2 regions of the Lysinibacillus pakistanensis genome follow, and region 2 is predicted to be linked to the other one. Evidence: riboswitches for the same ligand, from Rfam matches in the RefSeq annotation. Region 2 holds a riboswitch; the other holds the start of a gene.

Evidence for each region. A riboswitch is a leader RNA that binds a small molecule or an ion and turns the genes downstream of it on or off. The one in region 2 is predicted to bind FMN.
Region 1: another riboswitch for FMN. It lies ahead of QNH24_RS06805 (ECF transporter S component); the one in region 2 lies ahead of ribE (riboflavin synthase).

Annotation. Positions count from the first base shown of each region.
Region 1 covers NZ_CP126101.1:1,442,134-1,457,777, reverse strand. Annotated here, with positions in the region: gene QNH24_RS06850 (AraC family transcriptional regulator) at 1-776, opposite strand, end outside; gene QNH24_RS06845 (hypothetical protein) at 1,120-1,326, opposite strand; gene QNH24_RS06840 (sporulation protein Cse60) at 1,361-1,537, opposite strand; gene glnA (type I glutamate--ammonia ligase) at 1,652-2,986, opposite strand; gene QNH24_RS06830 (SpoIIE family protein phosphatase) at 3,413-4,543, shown strand; gene QNH24_RS06825 (ATP-binding protein) at 4,550-4,981, shown strand; gene QNH24_RS06820 (methyl-accepting chemotaxis protein) at 5,060-6,754, shown strand; gene QNH24_RS06815 (STAS domain-containing protein) at 6,897-7,283, shown strand; gene QNH24_RS06810 (sodium-dependent transporter) at 7,349-8,695, opposite strand; gene QNH24_RS06805 (ECF transporter S component) at 8,921-9,508, opposite strand; FMN riboswitch at 9,727-9,915, opposite strand; gene QNH24_RS06800 (RNA polymerase subunit sigma) at 10,105-11,388, opposite strand; gene sigX (RNA polymerase sigma factor SigX) at 11,385-11,918, opposite strand; gene QNH24_RS06790 (ATP-binding protein) at 12,008-13,783, opposite strand; gene QNH24_RS06785 (response regulator transcription factor) at 13,776-14,492, opposite strand; gene ccsB (c-type cytochrome biogenesis protein CcsB) at 14,753-15,644, opposite strand, start outside.
Region 2 covers NZ_CP126101.1:1,724,266-1,739,909, forward strand. Annotated here, with positions in the region: gene QNH24_RS08160 (NCS1 family transporter) at 1-953, shown strand, start outside; gene QNH24_RS08165 (hypothetical protein) at 984-1,193, shown strand; gene QNH24_RS08170 (amino acid permease) at 1,459-2,820, shown strand; gene pgeF (peptidoglycan editing factor PgeF) at 2,919-3,683, opposite strand; gene QNH24_RS08180 (transmembrane-type terpene cyclase) at 3,831-4,454, shown strand; gene QNH24_RS08190 (VanW family protein) at 4,793-5,785, shown strand; gene QNH24_RS08195 (methyl-accepting chemotaxis protein) at 5,980-6,804, shown strand; gene QNH24_RS08200 (HAD hydrolase-like protein) at 6,852-7,469, opposite strand; partial or broken gene QNH24_RS08205 (SDR family oxidoreductase) at 7,834-8,734, shown strand; gene QNH24_RS08210 (aminoglycoside 6-adenylyltransferase) at 8,786-9,664, shown strand; FMN riboswitch at 9,690-9,815, shown strand; FMN riboswitch at 9,937-10,062, shown strand; gene ribE (riboflavin synthase) at 10,298-10,936, shown strand; partial or broken gene ribB (3,4-dihydroxy-2-butanone-4-phosphate synthase) at 10,960-11,559, shown strand; gene ribH (6,7-dimethyl-8-ribityllumazine synthase) at 11,595-12,062, shown strand; gene QNH24_RS08230 (spore germination protein) at 12,189-13,649, shown strand; gene QNH24_RS08235 (C45 family autoproteolytic acyltransferase/hydrolase) at 13,774-14,799, shown strand; gene QNH24_RS08240 (Spo0B domain-containing protein) at 15,108-15,644, shown strand, end outside.

The DNA.
Region 1 (15,644 bases), 280 kb from region 2:
GGTTCGTAAGGATTAGATGGGAACCATTCAGAATATATTTGTTTCCAAGTATTCTGCATGGCATCTGGCATTGGACCATGCACTTCAAAGACAACCCATTTAGATGCTGGTATGTCCATTGCCAGTAAATTATCTGGTACATCTCCTATATGATCAGCGGCAATCCAATAATCGATCAGGCTATTCTGTGCATAGTTTGAATCAGGAACACAAACGCCAAGTACACCCTTAATTTCTCCATTATTTAATTGAATTAACTGCTTATCAAAGTCTTTACTGTTCATTTCATTCCAAAATTGAGGAATCTCTCTCGTATTTTCACCACTTTGACAATTATAAGTTCTTTTTACCCCTACTACTTGAAATGCTTCTTTTTCTTCAATTCTATACTTCATTGGTTCTGCTCCTTTCAGGCTTACCTGGATGACCAGGCGATTGTATGATTGTAATGGACCTTGCTTCTTTCTAGCTTCACTAGGCGTTACATGATGTTGCTTGCGAAATGCCTTTGTGAAAGCTTCAGGAGAGTCATAGCCATATTTGTAGGCGAGATCGATTATTTTTTCATCAGTATTCAGTAACTCTTGCGCAGCCAATGTTAATCTTCTACGTCTTATATACTCTGCAATGGACATATCCGTTAAAATTGAGAAAGTCCGTTGAAAATGAAAGACTGAAGAATGAACCTCTTGTGCAATTTGCTCCATAGTAATATCCTCTAATAAATGCACTTCGATATAATTGATTGCTTTTTGAATCGACTCAATCCAACTCATTGCTCTCACTCCTTGTATATAGATTAACGAAACGACAGTATTTAATCCTGTTTTTTTATGCTTTCTTTGGACAGATTCATTCATACTCTTTAAAGAAATGTTTACTAAATAAATTCTTATTGATATCCAGTTATTGGAGGATAAGGTATGATCATTCTTAAGACTATATCAACAAATAGTTATCACTTAATTTGGGGATTCCTAATAGCATTTCTAAACAATAAATTATGAGTATCAGTATGTAAAATAATCGTAACAAAAAGTCACGCTCTTATGAACATGACTTAATATTTCTTTATAGTTTTTTGGTATTATTAATATTCGTTTCTAGTTATGCATTGCTTCAAAGCTTTATTTTTTCAATGGCTGCTTCATATATCGATTCATTTTTGATTTTTATATATTGATTTTTCGCTGCTTTGCAATAGCCTTCCTTTTCTAAAAATTCCTTTAAGGCCGATTTCCTGGGAAATATTTTTTCCATTACACTTTGTACTTCTTCAAGTTCATCTATTCTTTTAGTAACTGATAGCATAAAAATTTTTGACAAAAGACATTCTCCTTTCAATTAGTTAAGAAACGTATTATTTATAAATAATTAGAGCTGAATGTATAACAGTCTGCTCTCCAATGTATAAAGTATTATATTTAATATCGATTATCAGATATTCACTTAAATCTAAAAGTGCGTTATTAATATCATTTTCAAAACGTACAATATCATTATTTTGGATTGTTACTACTTGAGTCGCTTGCACCATATATTTTCCTCCCCCTCTATTTATATTAAATTAAAAGGAAAGATTTGTCACAAAAATAATAAAACTAATCAAACGGAAGGAAGTGCTAGAGCGAAAAAGCTCTAACACTTCCTTTTAGTACATTCTTAAATATTCTTCATGTTCCCAGTTATGGACACGTGTACGATATTTATTCCATTCTAGTTCTTTAGCAGTTGTGAATTTTTCTAAAATATGGTCTCCAAGTGCCTCACGTACAATATGATCCATTTCTAATTCAATTAGAGCAAATTCCAATGATGATGGTAAACTATCAATACCATTTAATTCACGTTCATTTCGAGACATTTTATAAATATTTTGATCAACAGCGTCTGGAGGTGTTAAATTATTGCGAATCCCATCGAGCCCCGATGCTAAAATAACGGCCATCGCTAAATATGGGTTTGCTGCAGGATCAACAGAACGAAGCTCAATGCGTGTCGAGAGGCCTCTTGCAGCCGGAATGCGAATGAGTGGTGAACGATTTTGAGCAGACCATGCTATATAACAAGGAGCCTCATAACCAGGCACTAAACGTTTGTAGGAATTAACTAGCGGATTTGTGACTGCAGTAAAGCCATGGACGTGCTTAATAATGCCAGCCATAAAGCTACGTGCTGTTTGGCTTAATTGCAGTTCTGCATTTTCGTCATAAAAGGCATTTTTACTTCCCTCAAATAAAGATAGATTGAAATGCATTCCAGAGCCGTTAACACCATATAATGGCTTTGGCATAAAGGTTGCGTGTAAACCATGCTGTGCTGCAATAGTTTTTACAACAAGTTTAAATGTTTGAATATTATCACATGCTTCAATTGCATTAGCATACTTAAAGTCAATTTCATGCTGTCCAGGCGCCACCTCATGATGTGATGCTTCAATCTCGAAGCCCATTCCTTCTAGCTCTAATACAATATCACGACGACAATTTTCACCTAGATCTGTTGGTGCTAAGTCAAAATAGCCGCCACTATCATTTAATTCGAGTGTTGGATGCCCTTTTTCATCAAGCTTAAATAAGAAAAACTCAGGCTCTGGTCCTAAATTAAATGAAGTAAAACCAAGCTCCTCCATCTCTTTTAATACTCTCTTTAGGTTAGAACGTGGATCACCTTCAAACGGTGTACCATCAGGTCTTGTGATATCACAAATAAAGCGCGCTACCCTGCCCTTTTCAGCTGTCCAAGGAAAAATGACAAAGGTATTAAAATCTGGACGTAAATACATATCTGATTCTTCGATACGTACAAAGCCCTCAATGGATGAACCATCGAACATCACTTTATTGTCCAATGCTTTTTCTAATTGACTTACAGGAATTTCAACATTTTTAATTGTTCCTAATATATCTGTAAATTGTAGGCGAATAAATTTCACATTTTCTACTTCCACTTGGCGTATAATATCTTCTTTCGTATAATGTTTCATTTCCCACCACTCCAATGTAATTTTAATTAACATTCATTATTAATAACTGCTTTTAAATTACATTATAAAAGAAAAAAAAGCAATACACATGTAAACTTTTATTACATTGTTTTTTTCGAAGATATTTATCTTTTTTATAGATATAAAGAGCCCTCATTTAAGATTCCTTTTACATATGAACGAAAGCTTTACAACAAAGATTTTCATAATCTGTTTTATAGAATTTAAATAAGAAATAATATTTCCGTATTTTATATCACAATAGTCTTGTATAATGCCATATTTATTGGTAAATTTATAGCAAATTAGAATTTCTATATTGTTCATCAGCCAAGTAAATAAGGCGTATATAATATAGTTATAATGAAACTTAAAATTCCTAAAAATCTTCTATAAAAGATACATAAGGCGGTGAATGTAAGAAGTATGTCAGTACTAATTATTGGCGGCGTAAATAATGATGTATTGCGTCTACAAAAATATTTTCATCGTATAGACATCAAAGATATTCATTGCTTTACCTCCCCTGATGCAGCAATGAATTATTTAATAGATTCTTTGAAAGAAGAGCTGGAATTAATTATTCTCGATGCAAAATTAACACTTAAAAATTGCGAAGAAATATGTCAGCAAATTAATCGTTTAATAAACTGGATTGATGTCCCAATCCTTCTTGCTACTACTTATGAAAAAACAATTACGATTGATAGAGTTTTTGAGGCCGGAATATTTGATTTTATTTTAAAGCCATTTGATTTCACACAATTTAAAACTCGAATTCAAGTAGCCACAAAATATCAAAATGAAGCAAAACTTCGAAGGCAGCAAGAAAGCATGATTCAAAAAGACTTAATCGTCGCAAAAAAGTTTCAAAAAAACGCTTTATCACCACCATTAAATCTCGAGTACATCCAGATTGATGGGCTTTATGTTACATCCAATACATTAGGAGGTGACATGTACTGTTGGTTCAAGATTAATGAACATTTGACGGCTATTCTTTTATATGATGCTATGGGGCATGGCATCGCCGCATCACTTGTTACCATGTCCGTTCGATCTCTGTTAAAAGGCATGATTACAAAATTAATCGATCCTGTAACAGTTATTCGGGAGCTGAATCGTCAAATTTACGAGCTTTTTTCTGATGAAGATATGGACCGTTTTTTAATGACGGCTATCTACATACTAATTGATACAAAAAATGGAACATTACACTATGTGAATGCAGCCCATCCAGCTGGTTTTTTATTTGGAAAGTACGGAGAGACAGTATTTCTCCAAGCGAACACACCCATTCTTGGTCTATTTCCTACAATTCCTATCATAAAAAAAACAATTCCTTTATCTGGCTGGCATCGCATTATACTTTATACGGATGGATTATTGACATTAAATAAACAACACAATATCGATATGGATTTTTTCCATTCCTATGCCTCACAAGAAAATAGCTATGCCTTACAAAAATTTTCTCAAAAATACAATTTATTCGACAATGATCACAGCGATGATATAACAGTAGTTTCAATAACAATTACATTACAGGGTAGGTGATTGGTGATGAAATTCACGCTCAATGTAAATCCTGATACACAAGCTATAGCATTCGTAGACCAAGTTATGGACAATTATGCAAATGTTTATAATCTACCTTATAAAAAAGAATTACGCTTTGTTGTACATGAATTAGTTATAAATGCTGTTGAAGCAATGGGGAAAATTGATGCATGCTCAGAAAAGGAAATTCAAATACATGTATACCAATCCAATGAAGAAATAAAAGTAACTGTTACAGATGAGGCAAAAGGGATAGCTGAAAATGATTGGGATAAGGTTCTTCAATACGATTTAAATGAACTTGATTATTCAGATCGTGGGCGTGGTTTATTTTTTGTTAAAAATATGGTTGACGATATTTGGTTTGAGCATATTTCGGAAACAAAATTTTTAGTTGGTATCTCAAAAAAAATATATATAAATGAAGGGCTTTGATGAATCTTTAAACATTACTCAACTCTGGAATAAGATTCAACATCACACCCTATAAACGTATAATTGGGAGGAGTTTTAATGAGAGTGTCAATCCGAAAAAAAATAAGCCTGCTAATCTTTAGTTGTATATTACTACTTACCTCACTTTTAGCAGGAATAAATTATTATGTTGCGAAAAAAAATCTTTTAGAAAGCGCTAATACTAAGCTACTATCAGATATTCAGGTAAGCTATGAATATTTAAATGCAAAATTCCCTGGAGATTGGTCCATCAAAAATAATCAATTATATAAAGGCGATGTCAATATGGTTGAGAATTTTGAAATCGCTGATAAAGTCGGAGAGCTAACAAACGGTAATGCTGTATCAATCTTCCAAAAAGATACACGAATTAGTACTAATATAGTTGAAAACGGACAGCGTGCCTTAAATACGAAAGTATCTGACGAAGTTGCCACTGTAGTATTAGGAGAAAAAAAACGTTTTATTGGTTCAGCCAGTGTTTTAGGAAGCATGCACCAGGGAGCCTATGACCCTATTTTAGATAGCAAAGGAGATGTAATAGGCGTATGGGCAACAGCCGTTCCAACAGCTCCTTATATAAGCATTGCAACAAAATCTGCCCTTGAAAATATAGCCGTTTCCTTAGGGATTGCCATTCTATTAATTGTTGGTATTAGTTGGTTTTTACAACGACAAATCATTAATCCAATTAATATCCTAAGTTCCAATGCCCAAGAGCTTGCAGATTTAAATTTGAATGTAAAATTATTAAATCCTAAAGGCAAAGATGAGATAGCAGATTTAGCACAAGCATTTAGTAATATGAAAGACCGTTTAACAAAAACGATAACAATTGTGGCTGGCAGCGCTAATCAGATCGCTAACTCTTCCCACTCATTGGCTGAATCATCACACCAAACAAGCGAGGCTTCTAATCAAATTGCATTAACGATGAATGAAATTGCAGTTGGAACAACAACACAATCCGATCAAGCTGAGCAAATTGTAACAATGATGCAAAAAACAATCGAAGAAGCATCGAGTAGTTTACAAAAAGCTGAAATGACCTTGACTAGTGCCATAGAATCATCGAAAATTGCACGTAAAGGAGAAGAAGCGATTAATGAAGCAATTAAGCATTTAAGTGCTGTAACGCAAACAGTCTCTTATGCAACAGACTCTATTCAAAAACTAGGTAAACGCTCTGAAGAAATTGGTGGTATTATCACCGTGATTACAGGTATTGCAGAGCAAACAAATTTACTTGCCCTTAACGCAGCCATTGAAGCTGCACGCGCAGGAGATCAAGGAAAAGGCTTTGCGGTTGTTGCCTCTGAGGTACGTCAGTTAGCCGAGCAATCAAGCCTGGCATCCGGACAAATTACAAATCTTATAAATGATATTCAAGCCGAAACATCAGTAACAGTTCGTACAATGGAAAGTAATCTACTTGCGGTAGAGGAGCAAGTAACAATTATCAACAAGGGAGGAACTGCCTTAAAAGAGATAGTGGAGAAGGTTGTAGAAACGGAAAAAGGTGTTGAACAAATGAAGTCTGCATTTTCGCATGTCAATGATAACTCCTTAGGTGTTCAACAAGCTATTCATGACATTTCTCGCATCATTGAAGACGCTGCGGCTGCAACAGAGGAAATCGCCGCTACCTCCGAGGAGCAATATGCAACCGTAGCTGAGATAACACAAAACTCAGATGAATTAGCAACAATTGCTGATAAATTACAAAACGAAGTCAATAAATTTAAGTTTTAATTAAGGCTTAACATGATACTATGTGTGTTAGAATCAGTGGGAGTTTATTAAAACAATTTGCTTATACGGACATTCACGACTCCCACAATGCCAAATATAAATTATTCGATAAACATGAAAAGGAAAGTGGAGGCGCTATAGTATGAATCAGAAGAAAATTGCGATGGATGTTGGCACAAAGGCTGATTATATCTTAATTGCATTTACTGGCGATTTAGAATACGGGCTGATTGAGGATATAAAAAAAGATCTTCAATCGCTTAATTTAGAAACAAAGCATGGCTATATTATCGATATGCAAAAAGTAACTAATATTGATAGTACTGGCTTTGGAATGATTGTCAACTTTGCCAAAAAAGTATCTTTAAAAGAAAAGAAAATCGCCATTATTGTCGTCGATGATTTCATCCGCAACTTATTCGCTATTTCACAGGTTGATAAAGTTTTTCCTATTACAAACAGCGAAGAGCAAGCAAGAAAGATGATTAAAGAAGACTGGTTAGGAGAATTATCACTTAACGAATATTAACCCTATCGTTGCCCCCATTATTACAATAGGGTGTATTCCTGAGAATGGAATACACCCCTGCTTTTTTAATATTGTAAAAGCATATTTAGTAAAACAACAAGAATAACTATCGGTACTACAATTAACATTAATAATCGATATGTAGAATAGTACCCCTGCCCCATCTGACTTCCCATCAGTAATTCCTTCTTCACAAATTCTTTATCGGCTATATGTGCAATAAAGAAAGCTATTAATAAATTTCCTAATGGAAGCATTAAATTCGATACTAGAAAATCTGTCGTATCAAAAATTGTTTTCCCGAAGAATGATACATCAGCTAAGGTACTAGATGACAGTGCTGCTGGAATTGCAGCAATAAAGACTACCATACCTAATAATAGTGTTAATGCTGAGCGAGACATTCGCCCCTTTTCTATAAATGCTGCCACGATAATTTCATATAAACTGAAGGAAGATGTTAACGTTGCAAATAAAAATAGTAATAAAAACAACGCTAAGAATACTTCACCAAATGGCATTTGGCTAAATGCTGTCGGTAGCACCATAAACAGTAAGCCTGGTCCAGAAGCTGGCTCTAAATCAAAGGCAAATACCACCGGGAAAATCGCTAATCCTGCTAAAAACGATACAAGTACCGTTAAAAGAACAACTGAGCCCGCCGAGTTAGGTAAGCTTACATCCTTCTTTAAATAGGAGCTGTAGGTCACAAGACAGGAAAATCCTACTGCTAAGCCAAAGAAGGATTGTCCTAACGCTTCTAAAATAGCCTTTCCCGTAATATTAGAGAAGTCTGGCCATAAGAAAAATTTCACACCCTCCATTGCCCCGTCTAATGTTACTGCTCGGACAACAAGTACAATAAACATAATAAACAATAGTGGCATCATAAACTTATTGGCCTTTTCTATACCATTTTGTACACCAAGAGATATCACTAGTACATTAGCTAGCGTAAATAACCCTAAACCAAGTAATGTAATCCAAGGCGTACCTATAATCTTTCCAAATAGTTCACTAGGGTTATTAGCGGGATCAATAACTGTTCCAGCCACACCAAGACCACTATAAATAAAAATCCAACCACCCACAACACTATAAAAAGTTAATAATAAAAAACAACCCAGTACACCCATGCGGCCAATCCATGCCCAGCCTGGCTTCGTTGGTGCCACTTTTTTATAGGCAGTGACCGCCTCAGATTGGGTGCCACGACCTAACACATATTCTGATAATAGCATCGGTAAACCAATTAACAACGTAAATAGAACAAAGACTAGGAAAAATGCTCCCCCACCACTTTGACCAGTAACATATGGAAGCTTCCAAATTGCCCCTAATCCGATTGCTGCACCTGCTGATGCCAAAATAAAGCCTAGTTTACTAGACCATTGTCCCTTTTTCTCACTCATCTCTTCAAACTCCTCTAGCATTTCTAAACTCTTTCTTAATTCTACATGAAATTACTGGGCTCGACTAGATTAAGTTCATTTGATGAATCTATCCATTATTTCAAAGATTCTATCCTTCACTTTCGCATTTCTATCCATTACTTCAAGCGTTCTATCCCTCACTTTCGCATTTCTATCCATAAAAAAACCTCGAGCCTATGAAATCACTCGAGGTTATATATAATCTTATTTTGTTAAATACATATGACGCTGTCGATCAATCCATTTGCGCATAGTTGTAAATAATAAAGCCATGATAACAGTTAATAAAATACCTTTGACAATATTAAATGGCAAGATTCCAGCCACAATCATTGTATATAATGAATCCCCTACAACAGGCTCCATCCCTAAAAAGTACGTGTACATCGGTAAAAATACAGCATAGTTAAGAACACTCATACCAACCGCCATAACGATTGTTCCTGCTGCCAAGCCCCCAATAAGACCCCCAATGTTTTTAAAACGCTTAAAAATAAAGGATACTGGTAAAATAAATAAAATACCTGTTGTGAAGTTAGCGATATGTCCTACTGGTACTCCCGTTGGCGTGCCTGAGAAAATCCAATCCAATACATTTTTAAATAACTCTACTAGAATTCCCGCTACAGGTCCCATAGTGATGGCTGCTAATAATGCAGGCATATCACTGAAATCCACTTCCAAAAACGCTGGGAATGGTGGAATTGGAAAATTAAATAGCATTAATAAAAACGAAATACTGCTCAGCATGCCAATCGTAATAAACGATTGAAGTTTAACATTTTTCTTCATTGAAAACTCTCTCCTCTTTGCTGATTCAATCTCGCAAGAAGAAAGGCTACGACCTAATCATATGTTATTCACGAAAAAACCCTTATGCATTTTTCGCATAAGGGAGAATAGGCATGATTAATAAACGCCATTAATTAGCTATTTTTGAGCGGACTTTAAAGCCATATTGAAAAAACGCTCGTTCATAGCCAATGTAAAATAACAAATGACGATCGTACCTCCATCTTCTCCCATCCAGACTCTAACTGTCGGCCTTGGAATTACACCAAGTCAGCCATGCAAAAAACTTTGCACAGGTCGCGGGCTGAAGAGTCTTTGGTAAATCATTCGAGCCAATGTTTTTCACATTAGCGATTTACAACTCTATTACCGCCGGTCGGGATTTTCACCCTGCCCCGAAGATGAATCAATATATTATTTTTGTTCTACAGCTTTACTATAATGAATTATTTAGAAAAAGTAAATAGTTCTGCTTAAAAAATCCTATTAGATTTGTATGTTTTATGGACAGTTAGATGATTTATCAAAATCAATAAGGAGTATTCTCGTCCCACTGTCGATGTATGAGAATACTCCTTAAACTTCACCATAAAGTTCTATGGTGTCTCCATATATTGCTTGTTTGGGCCAACTGGCTTGGGTAGGAAATTTTTAAAATCAAAGCCTTCCCAGCTTTCCTGAACTACATTATCTAGGCGTAATTGTTTATCAAAGCTTGCAGCCGTTAGCATCATTGCTTCGATTAATTGTGTTGCTCGAACTGGGTCCATTGATGTTAAATCAAGAGGATCTTTAAAGGTTACAATTACACCCTCAGCAACCTCTTGCACAGTATAAGTCACATTTTCTGGAACGACAGGAACATAAACATCATCATTTTTATTGCGCATAACCGTAATCGCTTCTGTTACCGAGGAAAAAGTTTGACGAAAATCAGGTGATAAATATTCAGCCCCATTATCATGGTCCTTATATAAGTAATAATTAAAATGACTCGGACCTGTTAACGACATGGCCTTACTCGGCTCTCCTTCTTGAGAGAACTCGTATGGCGTACCATCTGCGTTTTCAAACTCAACCTCTGTATATTCAGAGTCTGAAAATGTATCCTGCAAGGTTCCCTTGTACTCATTCACAGGTGCAGAAGCTACATCATAATCATTTTTCTCAGGTAAAACATGAATCAACTTATCATCCTTTTCCTTCAATTCACCTTGATATGGATGATAGTTAGTAAAGCCTTTTGCTTCCTCTTCAATTTGTGGTGCATACTTTTTATACATTTGTAATGTAGAAGGTTTTTCTTTCCCAAAATCTTCTTCAACTCGCTCATTGGGAATAACATATGTCATTGGTACACTTTCTACATCTCTGCTTGCTAAACCAATGCGGAAGACAACGGCATCCGTTAAGTCTTCCTCATACACCGAGGTACGTAAAGACATAATTTTAGCATGTTCTGCAACAATGCTCGAATCCAAAAAATTATCATGATTTTCAGCACTTTTGGCAGCTGGCGCATCTTCCATAGTAGAATATGGTGCAATGTCAGGTGCCGTCGCCTGATCTAGCTTAGAATGATTATTATTCATAAACATAGAGCCTACACCTACTGTTAATGCGAAAACAGCGGCAACACTCATAAAGATTGGCCATTTACGGTTTTTGGGCTTTGTTGTTTCTGTACTTTGCTGTTGTTCTTGGGCTGACATTTCTTCTATTGGCTGCTGGATGGCTTCTTGTAGATGAACATTATCCTGCAAGCGGGCATCTGCCAATAATCGATTTAATATTTCTTCTTTAGAACGGCGGTCAGAAAGCTTAGGGGCATTGTTCAATACATGTTCTAGCTGGTCATCATCAAACTGGTTATGTGTCATTGCCGTTTCGCCTCCTGTTCTCTAACCTGTTGTAGCTGTTGCCTCAAAAATTTGATGGCACGATGCTGCGTCGTTTTTACCTTCGCTTCTGTCCAATCTAGTATTTGTGCTGTTTCTGCAATCGATAAATCTTGAAAGTAGCGCATAATGATAACCATTTTTTGGTCTCCTGTACAGTTTTCAAGTGCAGACTCTACCTGCATAAATTCATCACTGGCTTCCAACATATCTTCCGGTGATGGTGTGTTTGAATGGAGCTGTTCCGTTTCCCAGTCAAAAAAATCAAGTGAATGCTTCTGGCGTACTGCCTGCTTCCGAAAGTGATCAATTGCAACATTTTTAGCAATGGCAAATAGCCATGTCTTTTCACTGCTATTTCCTGCAAATTGATCGTATGAGCGCAACACTCGTACATAAACCTCGTGCGCTAAATCTTCAGCAAGTGTACGGTTTTTTACTAAATAAATAAGAAACTGGAACACGTCTTGATGGTATGCATCGTATAGTCGATGGAACACGGAGTCATTCAATGCACTCCACCCCCGTTCTATAATATTTGTCGTCTTTATGTTTACAGAAGTTACAGCCAATTAATACCACTAAAAGGCAATAATATGAATTACTCGAAAGGTAAATAAAACGTAAAGGTCGTACCCTCTTTCAGCACACTGTCTACCATAATAGTTCCTGAATGTGCCTTTACAATATTTCTAGCAATAGCTAAACCTAGGCCAGTTCCGCCTTTAGAACGCGTTCGGGCTTTGTCGGCTTTATAAAATCGTTCAAAAACATAAGGTAAGTCATCATGTGGAATGCCATGTCCTGTATCCTGAACAGATATTTTTGCAAATGTTGGCTCCTGCTCAATTTTGACAGTAACTGACCCTTCATCGGTATGACGGAGTGCGTTGTCAACTAAATTGGTTAATACTTGTTCAATCCGATCCTCGTCAATACTTATCCTAGCGTCATCATTAAATTCACTATCAAATAGTAGACGAACATGCTTCTCTTTAGCGACTTGAGCAAATTTTTGTGTTATCCGTTCAAATGTAGAATTAATTGGGAGCTCATCCTTATAAAGTGTCATATGCCCCGATTCCATACGAGCTAGATCCAATAAATCTGTTACTAGACGTCCCATACGCTTCGATTCATCATAGATAATTTTTGTTATCTCGTTACGTTCTTCCTGATCCTGAATAAAATCATCATCCATTAAGGCCTCAGAATAGCCCTGAAGCATTGAAATTGGCGTTCTAAGCTCATGGGATACATTAGCTATGAAATCTGAACGCAGCTTTTCTAAGCGATGCTGCTCTGTCATATCACGAATAACAGCAACTGCTCCACGTATCAATTCCCCACTATAAAGAGGACTAATCGTAAACGTATAATAATTTCCATCCATCTCAATTTCTTCTTCCAATTTATCCTCAAACATCAGAACATGATCCAGCATATGGTATAGCTCTGGTGGAATTGGCTTCGCACTTTGAGAGCCTTTATTAACAAACCATTTTTGCATTAAACGCTCTGCTGGTGGGTTACTTAATAATATTGTACGATCCCGATTAAATGTAATGACTGCATCTGTCATCGATGTCAAAATATTCGAAAGTTGTTCATTTTCCTGATTGATTACTTCTAGATTATGCTTTAATTGTCGCCCCATTTGATTAAAGGCAACGGCAAGCTGACCAATTTCATCATTTTGTGTAGTTGGCATTTTTGCTTCAAAATTCCCTTTTGAAATTTCAAACGCTAATTCACGCATTTTACGCAATGGCGAGGTAATACGTGAGGATAGGAAAAAGGCAAAGAATGTCGTCAGCACAAAGGCTATAAAGGCAGATAAAAAGACAATTTTAGTTGTTTCTTTCGATGTTTTATGAAGTGCATCCGGACTTTGATATATAAAGACAGCACCATGCACCGCATTCTCTACATTTAATGGGAAGCCAAGGACAACATACGATTCTATTTTTTCCTTTTCTGTAGATGATGGCATCATCATTTCTTTCGTAATTGGTTCATCTGATTGGAAAATTTTATGGAAGGATTTATTCGCTAATATTGTATCCTGTATTTCTTTTTTATTAACACCCTCCTGTAAAGCAAACGATACTTCGTTATCACCAGTAGCAATAAGGGCATTCGTGCTTTCGGGTAAAATATCTTTTAATAATTCCGACGTTGACTCTGCTGTTTCATTATCATCTACTATACTTGCTACTGTTGCAGCAGTTTGACGTAACGAAATCTCTGCTTGCTGCATATGGTAATTTTGTAGAAATTCGAGCATCAAAACCGTGAAAACAAATAATACAAATGAAACGAGAAGCAATATGGTTACCCATAGCTTCCCGACAACACTATTCCATATTCTATTCATTGACAACCTCAAATTTGTAGCCAACGCCCCAAACAGTGACAATCATCTTTGCAGCGTTTTCAGATACTCGATTAAGCTTTTCACGTAAGCGCTTAACATGGGTATCCACGGTACGTAAATCTCCAAAGAAATCATAATGCCACACTTCTTTAAGTAATTGTTCACGGTCAAATACTTTATCTGGTGATTTCGCTAGGAAATAAAGCAATTCATACTCCTTCGGTGTTAAATTTACCTCAATTCCCTCTGCTGTTACACGATGGGCATCATGATCAATCATTAAATGCTGGAATACAACCAAATCTTTAGAGGAGGATGCATTTGTCGAAGGTGAGAATGCCTGTGAACGGCGTAAAATAGCCTTCACACGTAATACTACCTCACGTGGACTAAATGGTTTTACAATATAATCATCTGCCCCAAGCTCAAAGCCCTGTACACGGTTTGCTTCTTCGCCCTTAGCAGTTAATAAGATAATTGGTGTTGCTGCACGTTCACGGATTTCTGCACATACTTCAAGTCCGTCTTTTTCAGGCATCATGATATCTAGTAAAATACAGTGATACTCTTTTTCTAAAGATTTTTCGATCGCTTGTTCACCATTTTCTGCTTCGTCTACAAGGTACCCTTCACGCTCCAAATACATTTTTAATAAGCGTCGAATTCGATCCTCGTCATCTACTACTAACACTGAAATATTTTCTGACACTTTCACGATCCCTCTCTTCCAATCTTTCTCTACATTCTATTGTACATGGTTCGACACATATTGAAAAGAAAAGAAAGCCCTCTTGCCACAAGCAAGAAGGCTTATCTTTCTAATACTAGCGACGTTGAAAATCTCATATGTGCTTCCATACTAGCTCATCCTGCAAACTCTTAATGTAGACAGGACGTTATTATACAAGCGTTTTCATAGTAGATATAGGTATAAGCTTAAATTCCTCTACCCTAAGTACTGGTTTCGCTTTAGTTTGACGCGTATGAGTGTAAGCCTGCAAGAATTAAGTTAACAGCAATTAGGTTAAATAAGATAATACCGAAGCCAATTAATGCCAACCAAGCAGACTTTTTACCTTCCCAGCCTTTTGAAAGGCGTAAATGTAAGAATGCTGCATAAAATAGCCATGTGATAAGCGCCCATACCTCTTTAGGATCCCATCCCCAGAAACGGCTCCAGGCAATTTGTGCCCAAATCATCGCAAAGATTAAAGCTCCTAATGTAAATACTGGGAAACCAATTAATACGGAACGGTAACCGATTTCATCTACTAATTGTAAATTGACACGTTTAACAAATGGTTGGAATATTGCGCTAATACGTCGTCGTGCAATTAAACGAATTAATAAGTATAAAATGGATCCTACTAATAATGACCAAACAACCGTTGTTAATTTCTTCGCATTAATAAGTGAAGGCATTTCTACAATTGGCGACATACCATGTTCTTCAATCGCTTTAAATTCATTCATCCCAAATATTGGTGGCATATTATAAGTAATTTGACGCTCCGTACCTTCTTTATCCACATAAGAATACTTAGATTCATAATCCATTGCATTAAATGTAGACGTAGCAATGACAAAGCCAACTACTACTACTAAGCAAAACATCACAGTTTCTAACCAAAAACGTTCTTTAGTAGGCTTCGTAACATCTACTACTTTTAATAAATAAATAAGCCCAGCTACTGCACTTATTGCCAAAATAGATTGACCCAAAGCCGCTGTAATAACATGAATTGTTAGCCAATGACTTTGCAAAGATGGTACTAATGGACTTACTTCGTTCGGGAACATCGCTGCATAGGCAATAATTAAAAGTGCCACAGGTAATGCCACTAATCCTAATGCTGTCATG
Region 2 (15,644 bases):
GGAAAAATATTTGGACGTGGGTAGAAGCCCCAACAACAGGCTTTGCCGCCTTTACTGCCTTTATGGTGGTTGTGATGGCAAATATGGGCTTTTGGGCAACACTGGCGGCTGATATGCCCTCATTATCAAGATACTTTAAAGCACCTAAAAATGAGCGTAACTGGTTCAAACGGAATAAAACACAGCTTGTTGGTTCACTAATTGTTATGCCGATTACAAACACATTTATTGTCACAATAGGAGCAGTATGCTATATGGCTGTTGCCTCGGCTGATCCCATCAATGCTTTACAGCAAAGTGCAAGTGGATTTATATTAGGCATCTTATTATTAATGATTGTGTTAGCACAATGGTCGACAAATACCTCTGCTAATGTAGTGCCTGCAGCCACTATTTTTTCCAATATTGGCGGACCAAAAGTACCGTTCTGGGTAGGGGTTGTTATCGCTGGAATCATCGGTATTCTCGCACAACCATGGAGCTTATTTGATGTGATGGTAAATGTCCTATTAATTATAGGTGGTATTTTAACTGCAATAGTTGGTATTTTATTTGCTGATTATTATTTAATCCGTAAACGTCGTGTGGATGTGAAGGCACTTTATGAGTTAGAGGGGCAGTTTAAATATTTCAATGGATTTAATATGGCTGGTTTGATTGCCTGGGTAATTGGTGGTGCAGTAGCAAATATCTTCTCAACCTATTCGTCATTAGTTGGTTTTTTTGTAGGTGCTTTCGTTTATTATGTGTTAGCAAAGTATTGGTGGTTTAAAAAATATCCTCAAGCAGAAATAGAGGATCCAAATGATGCAAAATATTTAGGGATAACAGTTGGGCGTAATTTGGATGAGCCTTTCACCCAGCCTCAAATGCCTACACCAACAGTTGAATCTAGTGAGGATGATATTGTGGAAACAACGGATCCGCTATTAGAAATAAAAGGTTCTGAATAAATAAGACAACAGAGAGGACGAGGTGATGGCATGTCAGAACATTTACAAAGCACTGATGAGATTGAAAAAATAGATGATTTTTTAGATAGCGGCTACAAAATTAAATATGTGTATGAAAATTTAAGTGGAATGTTTGTAGAGTTTGCACGTCAGGAGGAAGTTGTGTTGCTACAAATTCTAACAGCGGATGCCCGTAAATACTTTTCAGCCAAACTTCAAGAGCAAACATTGTTACAATAAATAAAAAAATGTTAGTGTATTAGTTGTTTCTATTATTTTTAGGAAATAATATAATTATATTATTTTTTGACCCAAATAGAAAATCTTTATAAAGTTTCCCCTTAATAGTTAAGCATGATTTCGGTATTGAATCGGATTCATGCTTTTTTAATTTTAGACTTATATATGTTTTTCCTAAAAATACAATTGTATTTTTAGGATGTATTTATTATTATAGAAAAAGTATTCAACTTAGAAAAACATCAAAGAAAGAGGCGTTATTCGAGTGGTAAACAAAGAATTAAAGAGAGGGTTAGAGGCACGCCATATCCAAATGATTGCGCTAGGCGGTACAATTGGCGTTGGTCTATTCATGGGTTCAGCTAGTGCTATTCAGTGGACAGGTCCCTCTGTGCTTCTTGCCTATGCTATAGCAGGTATCTTTATCTTTTTTATTATGCGGGCTATGGGAGAGATGCTTTATAAGGAGCCAAGCACAGGCTCTTTCGCAACATTTGGCTATAAATACATTCATCCGTTAGCAGGTTATTTAACAGCATGGAGTAACTGGTTTCAGTGGATTATTGTTGGTATGTCGGAAATCATTGCAGTAGGTACTTATATGCAATACTGGTATCCAAATTTGCCAGCATGGATTCCAGGATTTATTGCAATGATAATTTTAGGTGTCGCTAACTTTATTTCAGTAAAATCGTTTGGTGAGTTTGAATTTTGGTTTGCGATGATAAAAATTGTTACAATTATTTTAATGATTATCGCAGGAATCGGGCTAATTTTCTTTGGTCTAGGTAATGATGGCATTGCTATTGGGCTATCTAATCTATGGGATCATGGAGGTTTCTTTACAGGTGGCTGGACAGGCTTTTTCTTCGCCTTATCATTAGTGGTTGCTGCCTATCAAGGAGTCGAGTTAATTGGTATAACAGCTGGAGAGGCGAAAAATCCTCAAAAAACGATTACAAATGCGATTCAAAGTATTATTTGGCGTATTTTAATCTTCTATATTGGTGCCATTTTTGTTATTGTGACTGTCTATCCATGGAATGAGTTGGGGACAATTGGTAGCCCATTTGTGGCTACGTTTGCTAAGGTAGGTATCACAGCAGCGGCTGGAATTATTAATTTTGTCGTCATTACAGCAGCAATGTCGGGCTGTAATAGTGGGATATACAGTGCAGGTCGAATGTTGTATACATTGGCTATGAATGGACAAGCTCCGAAGTTTTTTGCCAAGCTTTCTCATAATGGGGTACCATTATTCGGGACGGCAGGTGTTTTAGTAGGTCTAGTGATTGGTGTAATCTTAAGCTATTTGGCGCCAGAAAATTTATTTGTCTATGTTTATAGCGCAAGTGTTTTACCAGGAATGGTACCTTGGTTTATTATTTTAATCAGTCAGATAGGATTCAGAAAAACACATGGTACAAAGCTATCTAAGCACCCGTTCAAAATGCCATTTGCTCCGATTACAAACTATTTAACAATTGCTTTTTTAGTAATGGTACTAATTGGAATGTGGTTTAATGATGATACACGTGTTTCATTAATCGTAGGAATTATGTTCTTAACTTTAGTGACGATAAGCTATTATGTATTTGGCATTGGCAAAAACCGTCATGAGCAGTGAGAAGAGGGTGTCTTATAGGAGCTCCCCTAGATATTATTTGAAAAATGATCTTATTATAAATAGAGTAGGGACAATCAATTGTGGATTGTCCCTTTTAATTATTGTTCTTTTCGCATAATAAAGCTTAAATGTCTGCCGGCTTGTTTGTCTTCGCGATAGGAAAAACCATTTGGGCTAAGATATGTGCAGGTTGCATCAATGTCAATCTGCTTAGAAGGAATACCCGCAAGCTCACATTGTTTTTTGACGGTTTGTTGATTATCAATATGATATTTATTGGTTTGAGCATTAAAATACATAAAATCTTCAGCGTATCCTAAATTATGGAATTTATCATAGACATCTGTATCAACTTCAAATTTTTGTTGACTCAGCGCCATACCGATTTGTACATAAAAATCTTGTGGCTGACAATGCTCCTGCTCGATTAAATGCTGGAAAAGCTTCAATGTCACTTCCTTGACGGTCCCTTGCCAGCCTGAATGCACGACACCAATCAGCCCATTGACTTCATTATAAAAAATAACTGGTACACAATCGGCAGTAAAGCTACATAAAAGTAGATTTGGCTCACGTGTGTAAAGTGCATCAGTATTCGCAATGGCGGTATCCAATTGTTCAGCTCCTAGTCCTTTATCGGAGGCTGTAACACAATAAAAATTAGCACTATGCGTTTGCTGCATGCAGACAAAATGATTGAGGTCACATTGCAACGAAGCTGCTAAATTTTTGCGATTTTCAAGCACATCCGCTATATTCACACAAGTATGCAATGCCGTATTATTTTGTTCTAGCTCGTGCCAATCTTTTAAGGTAATACCAGCAATAAAAGGGGCATTATCAACATAAATTTTTGTTTTCATATCATCACCTCGTCTTACTATATAGAATTGAGTTGTGAATGTATAGGCACTTAATACTCATACCCTTCTATTGTATTTTTAGACATAAAAAATAGATTTCTTCACATATAGTATCGAAGAATAAAATATAGAGGGAGTGTTAAATTAATGGCTCAAGAAAAGTTTTTATTAATTTGTCAATTAGGCATGGGTCTATTTTGGATTATTACATATATACTCATTATCAAACAGGGATTCCAGGATAAGAAGTATGGTATGCCAATGGCCGCCATTTGTGCCAATATTTCATGGGAATTTATCTTTGCCTTTATGTACCCACAAAATGATCTCCAAAGAATGATTACCTTCCTTTGGTTTTTATTAGACATCATTATAGTGATGCAATATTTAAAATATGGTCATAAAGAATATCAAAAATTAATTCCTGGTAAAATATTCTATGCATCATTTTTTATAACGCTCGGTGCATGTTTTTTCATTATTTTAGCAATGATGCATGAATTCAATGATATAGCGGGAAAATATGCTGCATTTTCACAAAATCTGATGATGTCAGGGCTGTTTATTGCCTTATTACTACAACGAGGAAATCTCAATGGTCAATCGATGGGCATAGCAGTTTGTAAAATGATTGGTACTATATTTGCAGCAGTAGGCTTTTATATGTACTTTCGAACTCCCTTGATTACCATTATTTCACTTGCGACTCTTTTTTATGATTGGCTTTATATTGTGTTAATTTATCGGCTCTATCAAAAAAGAGTTATGTAAAATACGAATAATCGTTTTTATTTAAATAAATATTAGTCATTTTGCTAATTACAATCATATAGCAACGATGTTACAAAGCAAAATAGTAAGCGATGTTGTGAAAGCATGGATGAATAGTGCTGGTCATAGAGCTAAATTCTCAATAAAAGTTACGCAAATAGGCGTAGGACATATGAAGGATGGCAACTACTGAACACAAATGTTTACCATTCTCTGCTATCTGAAGCAGGAGCGGTTCATTTATGAAAATAAATAAAAATGTACAAAAAGCAACACACTATCATTGTCAAACGAATAAGATGTTTCTGTACTATAACGTTAGAGGTAGGTGCTTGCTATTGAAAAAACAGTGGATGGTCGCACTGTTTATGTTATGCACAATTGGATTATTCGGCTGTCAAGGAAAATCGGAGAATGAGAAACAACAAGAGCAAGAAGTGCAAGATTTAGAGCAGGAACAAAAGGAAAACAAACAGGCTGTTACTTATGAGCAAAAGCAACAATTGGAGACTGTTGTGGAAATTGTTGATCCCTCCACAAATGCGGTTATACAAACAATTTCTCCAAATGAAATGGGTTATGAAAGCGATGTACCATCTTATACAAAGGAAATTGAACAATTGGCAAAAGTGCTGGCAAGAGGAAATGGAGATACAGTTGGCTATGATCAGCGCATGATACTTGATAGGATGGATGATAACGGAAAAATAATAAAGGGTAGTCCTTTGATAGTTTTAAAAGAAAAAGAATTGGTAGATAGAATATTAGAGGCTTCAGCATCTGGTGGTAAAGTCATGATGCCACTTTATATAACAGAAAGCGGTTATTATCTGGAAGATATTCCTTATTTGGCGGAAACCGTTGTTGCATCCTATACCACTTATTTTAATAATGCTGATGGAGGAAGAAATAAAAACATCGAATTATCTGCAAAAGCGATTCACAATGTCATTGTTGGAAGCGGGGATTATTTTTCATTTAACACCGTTGTTGGACCAAGGGATGAGGAGAATGGTTATCAGCCTGCACCAGAAATTATAAATAAGAAGCTGGTGATGGGCATTGGTGGTGGTGTTTGCCAAACCTCATCAACTTTATTTAATGCAGTAGATCAGTTACCAATAAAATTTGTGGAACGTCATCATCATTCATTAGATGTTGGCTATGTTCCAAAGGGAAGGGATGCTACGGTATCCTATGGAGGCTTAGATTTTAGGTTTCATAATACAAGTGATGTCCCGTTTTTAATCCAATCTATTTATGGAAAAAATTTTTTAACTGTTGAGATAAGGACAGCGGAAAAATATGTAGAATTATTGAAAAAAACATAATTAATGCTAAAGACACCTCTGCTCAGTGGTGTCTTTTTAAAGGTGTCATGCTATAGTTAAACTGAGGTATTTCAGTATAATAATGGTTCCATCCAGCACGATAAAGAGGGAGAATATTTTATTGATATGACTCTTTCAATTACCTTATATGATGGATGTACCTTAATCGTGTGAATGGGGAAGGGGAAAAGACAATGCATGCAAAGCTGCAGGCAATCATAGACTCAATCGATTTTTACCAGGTAACCTATCCAGAAGATGCTTGTATAATTGTAGCAGATACAGAGAAAGTCATTGCCTATAAGCCAGGAAAACAAGTGGATTTAAAGGTTTGTGTTGGTGATTCTGTAGATAAATATAGTGGAACAACAACTGAAAAGGCACTTAGCTCAGGGAGATTTATCCGAGAAGAGCGAAGTGCTGAGGATTTTGGCATGGCCTATATTGCATCTGCACAGCCTATTTTTGAAGGTGGACAAGTAATTGGTGTTATTAGTTCAATCCTTTCAAATGAAAAAATGGATCACATGCGATTACTAGCAACAGAGCTGTCGAGCTCAGTGGAGGAAATGACTGCGACGAATGAAGAATTAGCAAAGGCAAGTGTAGATGTTTCCGATCGATTAGAGGAACTATCTAGGTTCTCAGAGTCTATGACTGGTGATATTCAACAAATTAATACTATTGTAGATTTAGTCAAAGATTTAGCGATGAAATCGAAAATTCTTGGACTAAATGCATCCATTGAAGCAGCTCGTTCTGGTGAGCATGGACGTGGCTTTGCCGTAGTTGCCACTGAGATTCAAAAAATGTCTCAAAGCAGTACCGAAAGTGCGAATAGCATTACAAACCAATTAGAGAGTATTAAACAAGCCATCGACCAAGTAAATGAATCAGCAAACCAAATTGCCGCATTTACTCAACAGTTTTCGGCTAGCATGTATAAATTAACAGATGCCTATAAAGGTGTTAATAGCACAGCAGAAAAATTAATGCATATTAGTGAAGTGAAAAATTAAAAAGAAGGGTATAGCCAATCCATTTTATGGCCATACCCCCTCTTAGATTAAATAATATCTAAAATTTCCTTTGGAGCATTTACTTTATATTCAGGCTCTTCCTGTTGAATCACCTCAATAGAATCATATCCCCAAGAAACCCAAATAATTGGTACCCCGACTTTTTTACATGCTACAATATCTCTTTGTTCATCCCCTATATATAAAACGTCTGATGCCGTGCTGCTGGAATCCTTTAAAAATTTCTTCAACACTTTATCCTTCCCAAAAATACGATTTGAGCAAAGTACATTTGAAACACATTGAATACCATTCATTTTTAGAAATTCTAAAATATTTTCCTGGGAATTGGACGATATGATAAGGATTTTATAGCCTTTCTTATCAATTTCCGTGAGTACATCCTTGATCCCTTCATAAAGATGAACCTCGTTTAAGGACTGCCGATATAAACGATAAAATTGAGGTAAAATCATAGGTAATTTATACATTGGAAAATCAAATAATTTACTACGCTCTGCCATGGATAATTTTTTTAAGGATTCGATTTCCTTAAACTCTATTCCTTTAAATTTATATTTTTGTGCAAGTGTATTCCAAGCTGACGCAAATACAGCCGTAGAATCAGCCAATGTGCCATCAAAATCAAAGATGATATATTTCATTGAAAATGTTCTCCTTTATGTTCTACTTTTATAGACGCTTCTTCCTTGAAAATGTTACGTATCAAAGAAATCCGATTTAAAGTATTATGACATGATTCTATAGCATATGAAGCAGGTGGTGGTAAATGACTCTGGGTGAGTATTTTTTTCAATATGTTAAATACAAAATGGATATCGCTATGGTAAATATTGTATCGGAAAATGATGCCATTGAATATGAAAAGCATTGACGAATTACAAACAATATTAATGATATAGCAATGCAAGATAGTACAGTTTGTAGGTCTTTTTCTAGCGTTTGCAACATATATCTAATCATGTCGAATTATGTAGTTTGAATGTAATATTGGAAGGAGGTCACGATATGATTCCGAAATATCCTTATATTGGATATGAAACGAAGTGTAAGCAAGTTCCCATCACATTCCCTCCGCAGCATCAAGATATACAGCCAGGGCTAGAATATGTTATGCAACCAATTCCTATTTCTGACAATCCGGCATACAAAGGAAGTGGAAAATTACAGGGGAAAATCGCCATAATTACTGGGGGAGAAAGTGGAATTGGTCGTGCTGTTGCTATTGGGTTTGCAAAGGAAGGAGCTCATATGACTATTACCTATATGCCACATGAACGATCTGATGCAGAAGCAACGAAGCAAATGGTGGAGGCATGGGCAGTCCATTCTATTGATTGAAGGGGACTTACGTCATCCTGAGTTTTCTAAGGAAGTAGTAAGAAAAACGATGGACTGTTTTGGTAAGCTAGATATACTGATTTTAAATCAAGGTGTCCAATTTCCGCAGCAAAGCATTTTGGATATCTCAAATGAACAATTGTATGATACGTTTGAAACCAATATTTTTCCGCATTTTCATATGACAAAGGCAGGATTACCTTATATGAAGCAGGGTGGGGAAATTATTTCCACTGCTTCCGTGACAGCTTACGCTGGGGCTCCGTTACTTGTCGATTATTCCTCCACGAAAGGAGCGATTGTCTCTTTCACTAGGTCTTTATCCTTACAATTAGCGAGAAAGGGAATACGAGTGAATGCAGTTGCCCCTGGCCCAATTTGGACACCACTAATTGTCTCTAGCTATTCAGCAGAATATGTCAAAACATTTGGCTTAGAAACACCGATGAAGCGAGCAGGTCAGCCATTTGAGCTTGCACCTACTTATATTTATTTAGCTTCTGATGATTCTTCTTTTGTTACTGGTCAGGTTTTGCACGTCAATGGTGGCATCATGACGGAAACATAAGTATCTATTTGCTATTATAAATAGCAGATATATTGCTAAGGGAGAAATGATATGGAAAATACTCGACCTATTGATAAACTATTAGATTTTGCTAAAAAGGATGAACGCATTCGAGTAGTAGGAATGGAGGGTTCAAGAACAAATCACAATGTGCCAAGGGATGATTTTCAGGATTATGATATTTCCTTTGTTGTAACTGATATGGCAGCTTTTCTTGAAAATAATAAATGGATTGATTTCTTAGGCGAGCGATTAATAACACAAACCCCAGAGGATATGGAATTATTTCCACCAGAACTAGGCAATTGGTTTTCCTATTTAATGTTATTTATCGATCATTCAAAAATTGATTTGACTCTAGTCCCTATTGAAGAATTGGAGCTTTATCTTGAAAATGATGGACTTTTAGAAATCATTCTGGATAAAGACCAGCGCTGTTTAAATGTTCCTGAAGCAACAGATGTTACGTATCATGTACAAAAGCCAAGTGCACGTTCATTTGACGATTGTTGCAATGAATTTTGGATGGTTTCAACTTATGTAGTAAAAGGCATTTGTCGCAATGAGCTTCTTTTTGCCAATTACCATTTTGAACATATTTTACGGGAAGAATTACTTCGAATGCTATCTTGGCGAGTTGGCTTTGAAACAGAATTTAGCTTAAGTGTTGGCAAACGTTATAAGTATATATCTCAGTATTTACATGCAGAGGAAGTTTCACAATTGATGGGGACCTTTGAGTTATCCTCTAAAAAAGCTATATGGCAAGCATTATTACTAGCCTTTGATTTATTCGCAAAGGCATCACAGCAAGTGGCTACAAGGCTTGAAGTAGAATATCCTGTTTATGAAAAGAATATAAGAGTGTATGTGGATGAAGTTTATCAGAAATTTTTAGTAAACAATTTTGTGGATAATATTATAAAATAGTGTTATCGTATGATTAAGCTAAATAAAAATCCTTCGGGGTAGGGTGAAATTCCCAATCGGCGGTGATGAAGCAATTCAAAGTCCGTGAGCGAAAGCTGATTTGGTGCAAATCCAAAACCGACAGTGACAGTCTGGATGGGAGAAGGGTAAAAGTGCAATCTTTTTAAATTCGAATGAATTTATAAGGATTATTTGATTATGCTTTTATGTTAACTACTTCCCATCGTTTAGATTGGGAGGTTTTTTTATTTAGTGAAAAAATTAAATAGCTGCATGTTCTTCGGGGTAGGGTGAAATTCCCAATCGGCGGTGATGAAGCAGTTCAAAGTCCGTGAGCGAAAGCTGATTTGGTGCAAATCCAAAACCGACAGTGATAGTCTGGATGGGAGAAGAACGATGAGATGGCGGCCTATGAAAAATATGGGATTTCATAAGGTTTATTTGCTGACGTCTTATTTATATAAACTCCCAAACCCCTTTCAAGCGAAGGGGGTTTTTTCTTTGATGGGATAGAACGCTTAAAGTGATTGATAGCATTAGAAAAGCGAAGGATTGACCTCAAAAACTTGATGGATAGAATCCCAAAACCGATGGATAGAGCCTTTAACGCGTAGAAAGAAAGTAGGTGGAAAAATGTTTACAGGGATTATTGAGGATATTGGCACAGTGAAAACCTTGCAAACAGATCAGCAAAGTATGAAAATAACGATTCTTTCAGCAAAAATGATAGAGGATGTAAAGCTCGGAGACAGTATAGCTGTCAATGGCGTTTGTTTAACAGTGACAAATTTTACGGATCAAGAGCTAACGATGGATGTCATGCCAGAAACGGTGAAGGCAACAAATTTGCAGCAGCTTGCTGTAGGAGACCCAGTTAACTTAGAGCGTGCCATGCCTGCAAATGGAAGATTTGGTGGCCATTTTGTAGCAGGGCATGTGGATGGAGTAGGGAAAATAGTACGTAAACGACCATTAGCAAACGCAGTTTATATCGATATTGAGCTATCCGAGGATTTAACAAACTATTGTATTCCAAAAGGCTCCATTACGATTGATGGTACGAGCTTAACGCTTTTTCACGTTGAGCAAAAAAGTGTCACAGTATCACTGATACCACACACGTATAAAGAAACTATTTTAGGTATGAAGAAAATTGGCGCTCCAGTGAATATTGAAACGGATTTAGTTGGAAAATACATTTTGCACCAGCTAAAGCATAGTCAGGAAGCACCAACTATTACGAGAGACTTTTTAGCACAAAACGGATTTTAACAAAAAGTGAGGAGGTGCCAATATTGCTGCATACAATTGAAGAAGCAATAGAGGATTTAAAACAGGGCAAGATGATTATTGTAGTAGACGATGAGGATCGAGAAAATGAAGGAGATTTATTGGCTTTAGCAGAGTATATGACACCTGATACGATAAACTTTATGGCGACATATGGAAGAGGACTTATTTGCACACCAATTACACAGCAGCTCGCACAAAAATTAGCCTTACAACCGATGGTAAGTAATAATACAGACAATCATCAAACAGCATTTACCGTTAGTATCGACTATATGGATACAACGACAGGAATAAGCGCCTTTGAACGCGCAATGACAATTAAAAAAATGATTGAACCACAAGCGAAGGCAAATGATTTTCGTAGACCAGGCCATGTATTTCCGCTAATCGCAAAGGAGAATGGTGTGTTAGAGCGTAGGGGTCACACTGAAGCAACCATTGATTTAGCTAAGCTTTGCCACAGTATCCCCGCAGGCATTATTTGTGAAATTATGGGGGACGATGGAAAAATGCTACGCTTCAATGAACTAGTCAACTATGCAGCGCATCATCAGCTAAAAATAATTTCAATTGAAGAATTGGCGTTATATCGCCAGCAAAATCTCAAAATGACAATTTAAAAAAGGAGAATTTAGAAATGGGTAAAACATTTGAAGCACAATTAATTGGTACAGACTTAAAAATTGCTATCGTAGTAGGTCGATTCAATGAATTTATAACAAGTAAGTTATTAGACGGAGCCCTCGATGGTTTAAAGCGTCACGGTGTAGATGAGGACTTTATTGATGTAGCATGGGTTCCTGGTGCATTTGAGGTTCCATTTATTGCAAAACAGCTTGCAGAAACAAAGAAATACGATGCTATCATTGGTTTAGGAACAGTGATCCGTGGCTCGACAACACATTATGACTATGTATGCAATGAATCGGCAAAAGGAATCGCCAACGTATCATTAACAACAGATGTACCTGTCATTTTTGGCATTGTGACAACTGAAAATATTGAGCAAGCTATTGAGCGTGCAGGTACAAAATCAGGCAATAAAGGCTATGATTCCGCAATGTCTGCTATCGAAATGGCGAATTTAAAGAGAATGATTGGCTAAAACAAAGTTTGAATTTATCTAAAGTATCTTATCTGTAAAACCTGAATATTTTAAACAAGCATGGGGAAAATATTGTGTAAGTATATGGATGCATGTACGAATCTGGAGCTGACTCAGTAGGAGATGATGAGTATTCAAATGGAACAAATCATAAATTTGCAAACTTTGAAGGCACTATTTCAACGCTCTGCTGATGTGATTTTTCAAAGGTATATAATGCAGCAACATGCGGTACATGTTATTTATTGTGATGCGATGATTAATGAACAATTACTACAAACCGTTATTGTTCAAGAGCTCCAATCGATGCTAAAAAAAATTTCAGGTGATTTATTAGAGGAAGATATTTTAAATCATCTACACATTCCTCATTTAAAAAATATCTCTGAAAAAGAGGACATCATTACAAAAGTTTATAAAGGATATGTGCTGCTGTATTTTGAAGATGAACAATTAATATTTACAAGTTATATTCCTAAAAAGCCAAATCGAGAGCCTAGAGAAACAGCTCTCGAATTAGTTATAAAGGGTCCAAGAGACGATTTTATTGAGGATATCGATATTAATATTGCTTTATTACGAAAACGATTACCTACAAATTCGTTAAGTGTTGAAACATATGAAATCGGCAAACGTTCTAAAACAACTGTAGCAATTCTTTATATGGATGATATTGTTAATAAAAAAATGCTAGAGGACATCAAAGTACATCTTAAAAAAGTAGATACGGATATTGTATTTAGTGGAGATATTTTAATGGAGAGAATCGAGCAAAGTGCAAAAATTCTTCCGAGACATGATTATACAGGTCGTCCTGATTTTGCTTTACAGGCCTTAATTAACGGTAGAATTGTGATAATGGTGGATGGGGTCACTTATGCCATTATTACGCCAGCTAACGTGCTGCTAGTATTTAAATCAGGCGAGGATTATTATTTTCCGATTATTGTTAGTTCAATGGAAAGACTACTACGAATTGTTGGCATATTAATTAGTGTGCTTTTACCAGGCTTTTGGCTAGCACTTACGACTTATCATCAAAATCAATTACCGTTGATTCTTTTAGCAACAGTTGTACAATCAAGGACAGGGCTTCCATTTCCTACGATTCTAGAAATACTACTAATGGTATTTATGTTTGAAATGTTCCGTGAGGCCAATATGCGTCTTCCTAGTATCATTAGTGGATCCATGAGTGTCGTTGGAGGTCTAATCATTGGAGATGCAGCGATTAAAGCTGGTATTACAAGTCCTCCAATGATAGTTGTGATTGCTATTTCGAGTATCGCAGCCTATACACTTGTCAATCAATCCTTTGTCACGGCAATGAGTATATTTCGCATTATCATTATATTAGCATCAGCATTTTTCGGCTTGTATGGCTTCTTTATAGCAATTTTTTTCATTCTTCTATATACAGCAAATTTGCGAGTCCTTGGCATTCCATACTTAAATTTAGGAGCAGATTTAAATTGGCAGGATATGAAAAAATCTTTATTGAGATTATCTCCTAAAGGCTATGGTAAACGTCCAGCATTTTTAAATGTGCAGGATAAAACAAGAACATCCCATAAAAGAAAAAAATAGGACTAGGTATAAGCTGGCTGTACCTAGTTCTTTTCTTTGTTTCCATAAACCATTTCCTTGACCTTCTATTTACTTGAAGCTTTATAATTTTGAAAAATGAGTTGATAAGGGAGAGAAAATGAACATGACAGGTTATGAAGAGCTAGTCGTTAAAGTTGAAGATGTGAAAGGTAGCTACTACCAAATTGGTTTACAGCAAAGCAAAGGGCTATTATCTTTATTGCAAATGCAAAAAGATGCTTTATTGCACTTAACCAGGTCTACTAATACTCAAATAGCGAAACAACTTTTACAGAAACATTGTCCACAGCTTATCAATGAAATGGAGGGCTTGAGTGCTGGTACAGCTCTATCGTTAGACACTGTGCTCAGATTGTACAGTGGCTACACTATTACTTTTCCGGAGATGGGCTGTACAGCATTTATGCGTGATGGGATGTATGTCCGTAATTATGATTTCAGTCCAGCTTTGTATGATGCTAGGCTTGTTTTCTCTAATCCAGAGAATGGTTATGCAAGTATCGGGTTCAGTCAGCAAATTATTGGTAGACTGGATGGGATGAATGAATACGGGTTAGTAGTTGGGCTGCATTTTGTTAATCATGAGCACTCCGAAGAAGGCTTTATCGCCTCTACAATTATTCGTATACTATTAGAGCAATGTAAAACAATTGAAGAGGCGTGTATGCTAATAAAGGAAATTCCACATGGTTACTGCTATAATTATTCTATGACAGATTGTAGTGGGAGAGCCATTGTAGTCGAAGCCTCTCCACAGAAGCAAGTAATCAAGCGGGAAAATTCTTTCATTTGTACAAATCATTTTGAATCTAAACAATTAATTGAAAAAAATAAGAAAATGATAGAAGGCTCTATTCATAGAAAGCAATTTTTAACGAAACTACTGAAGGAAGAACTAACGACAACAGCCCTCTATCAACATTTTAACACTGAAAATTCACCATTATTTTATCATAATTATCAAGAATACTTTGGCACATTACATACGATTATTTATCAACCGAAAACATTAGAGATTCTTGTTGGGATAGGTGGAAATGCGCAACCAACAGCATTTTCATTTAAAGAATACTTGGAGGGAGCACTAATGCTTCCAAAAGAGATAAAGGGCATCATCTATACAAATTAAAAAAGTTGAGCTGTGTGTAAAAATCATACATGCTTTCGAAAAAGGAGGTAGCTTCCATGCTACTCTCTTTTTTTACTTTGCTCTGCACTAAAAATAAAAATTGCTTTTATGATTTTGATAAAGTAGGATAAACAAGACTATATTACTCTAAAGAAAAAAACAACAAACAATAAGAAGAAGTTTATTATAGTATAATGATTACGACTATTTACATATTTGTTTCTGTTGACATTAGCCACTATCAAAAAACTTGCTCCAGCTACATCATGTCATTATTCATTTCTAGAGATGAGGAAGTACCACTTAGTATGAAAAACCGAAAATTAAAACTAATCCTAATCCTATCAACTATTTTATTACTACTGTTTACAAGTTTAAATATCTTTACATCTTATATTAAGATGAAAAAAACGGTGGAAGAATCTATTGCGAACCAAAGCCTTGAAGCTGCTATTTCGATTGCATCCTCTATTGACGTGGATGCGTACCAACAATTTATAAATAATCCAGAAAAGAACGATTATTATTGGGAATTACGAAGCTATTTAAATGATGCGAGAATTAAACTTGGAGCATTATTTGTTTATACCTTAAAGGTAGATAATCCTAAGGTATCACATGCCATGATTATGGGGATGCCTAGCGAAATAACAGAAGGCTTTGATATTGGTGAAGTCTGTACGGTTCCTGAACGGCAAGTACAACGGGCTTATAAGGGAGAAACATTTGTAACAGAGGTAATACCAGATTCTGTACATGGTTCTTACCTTTCAGTTGGAGCACCAATTAGAGATAAAACTGGTACTATCATCGCCTATCTTGGCATTGATATAAGTGCAGATACA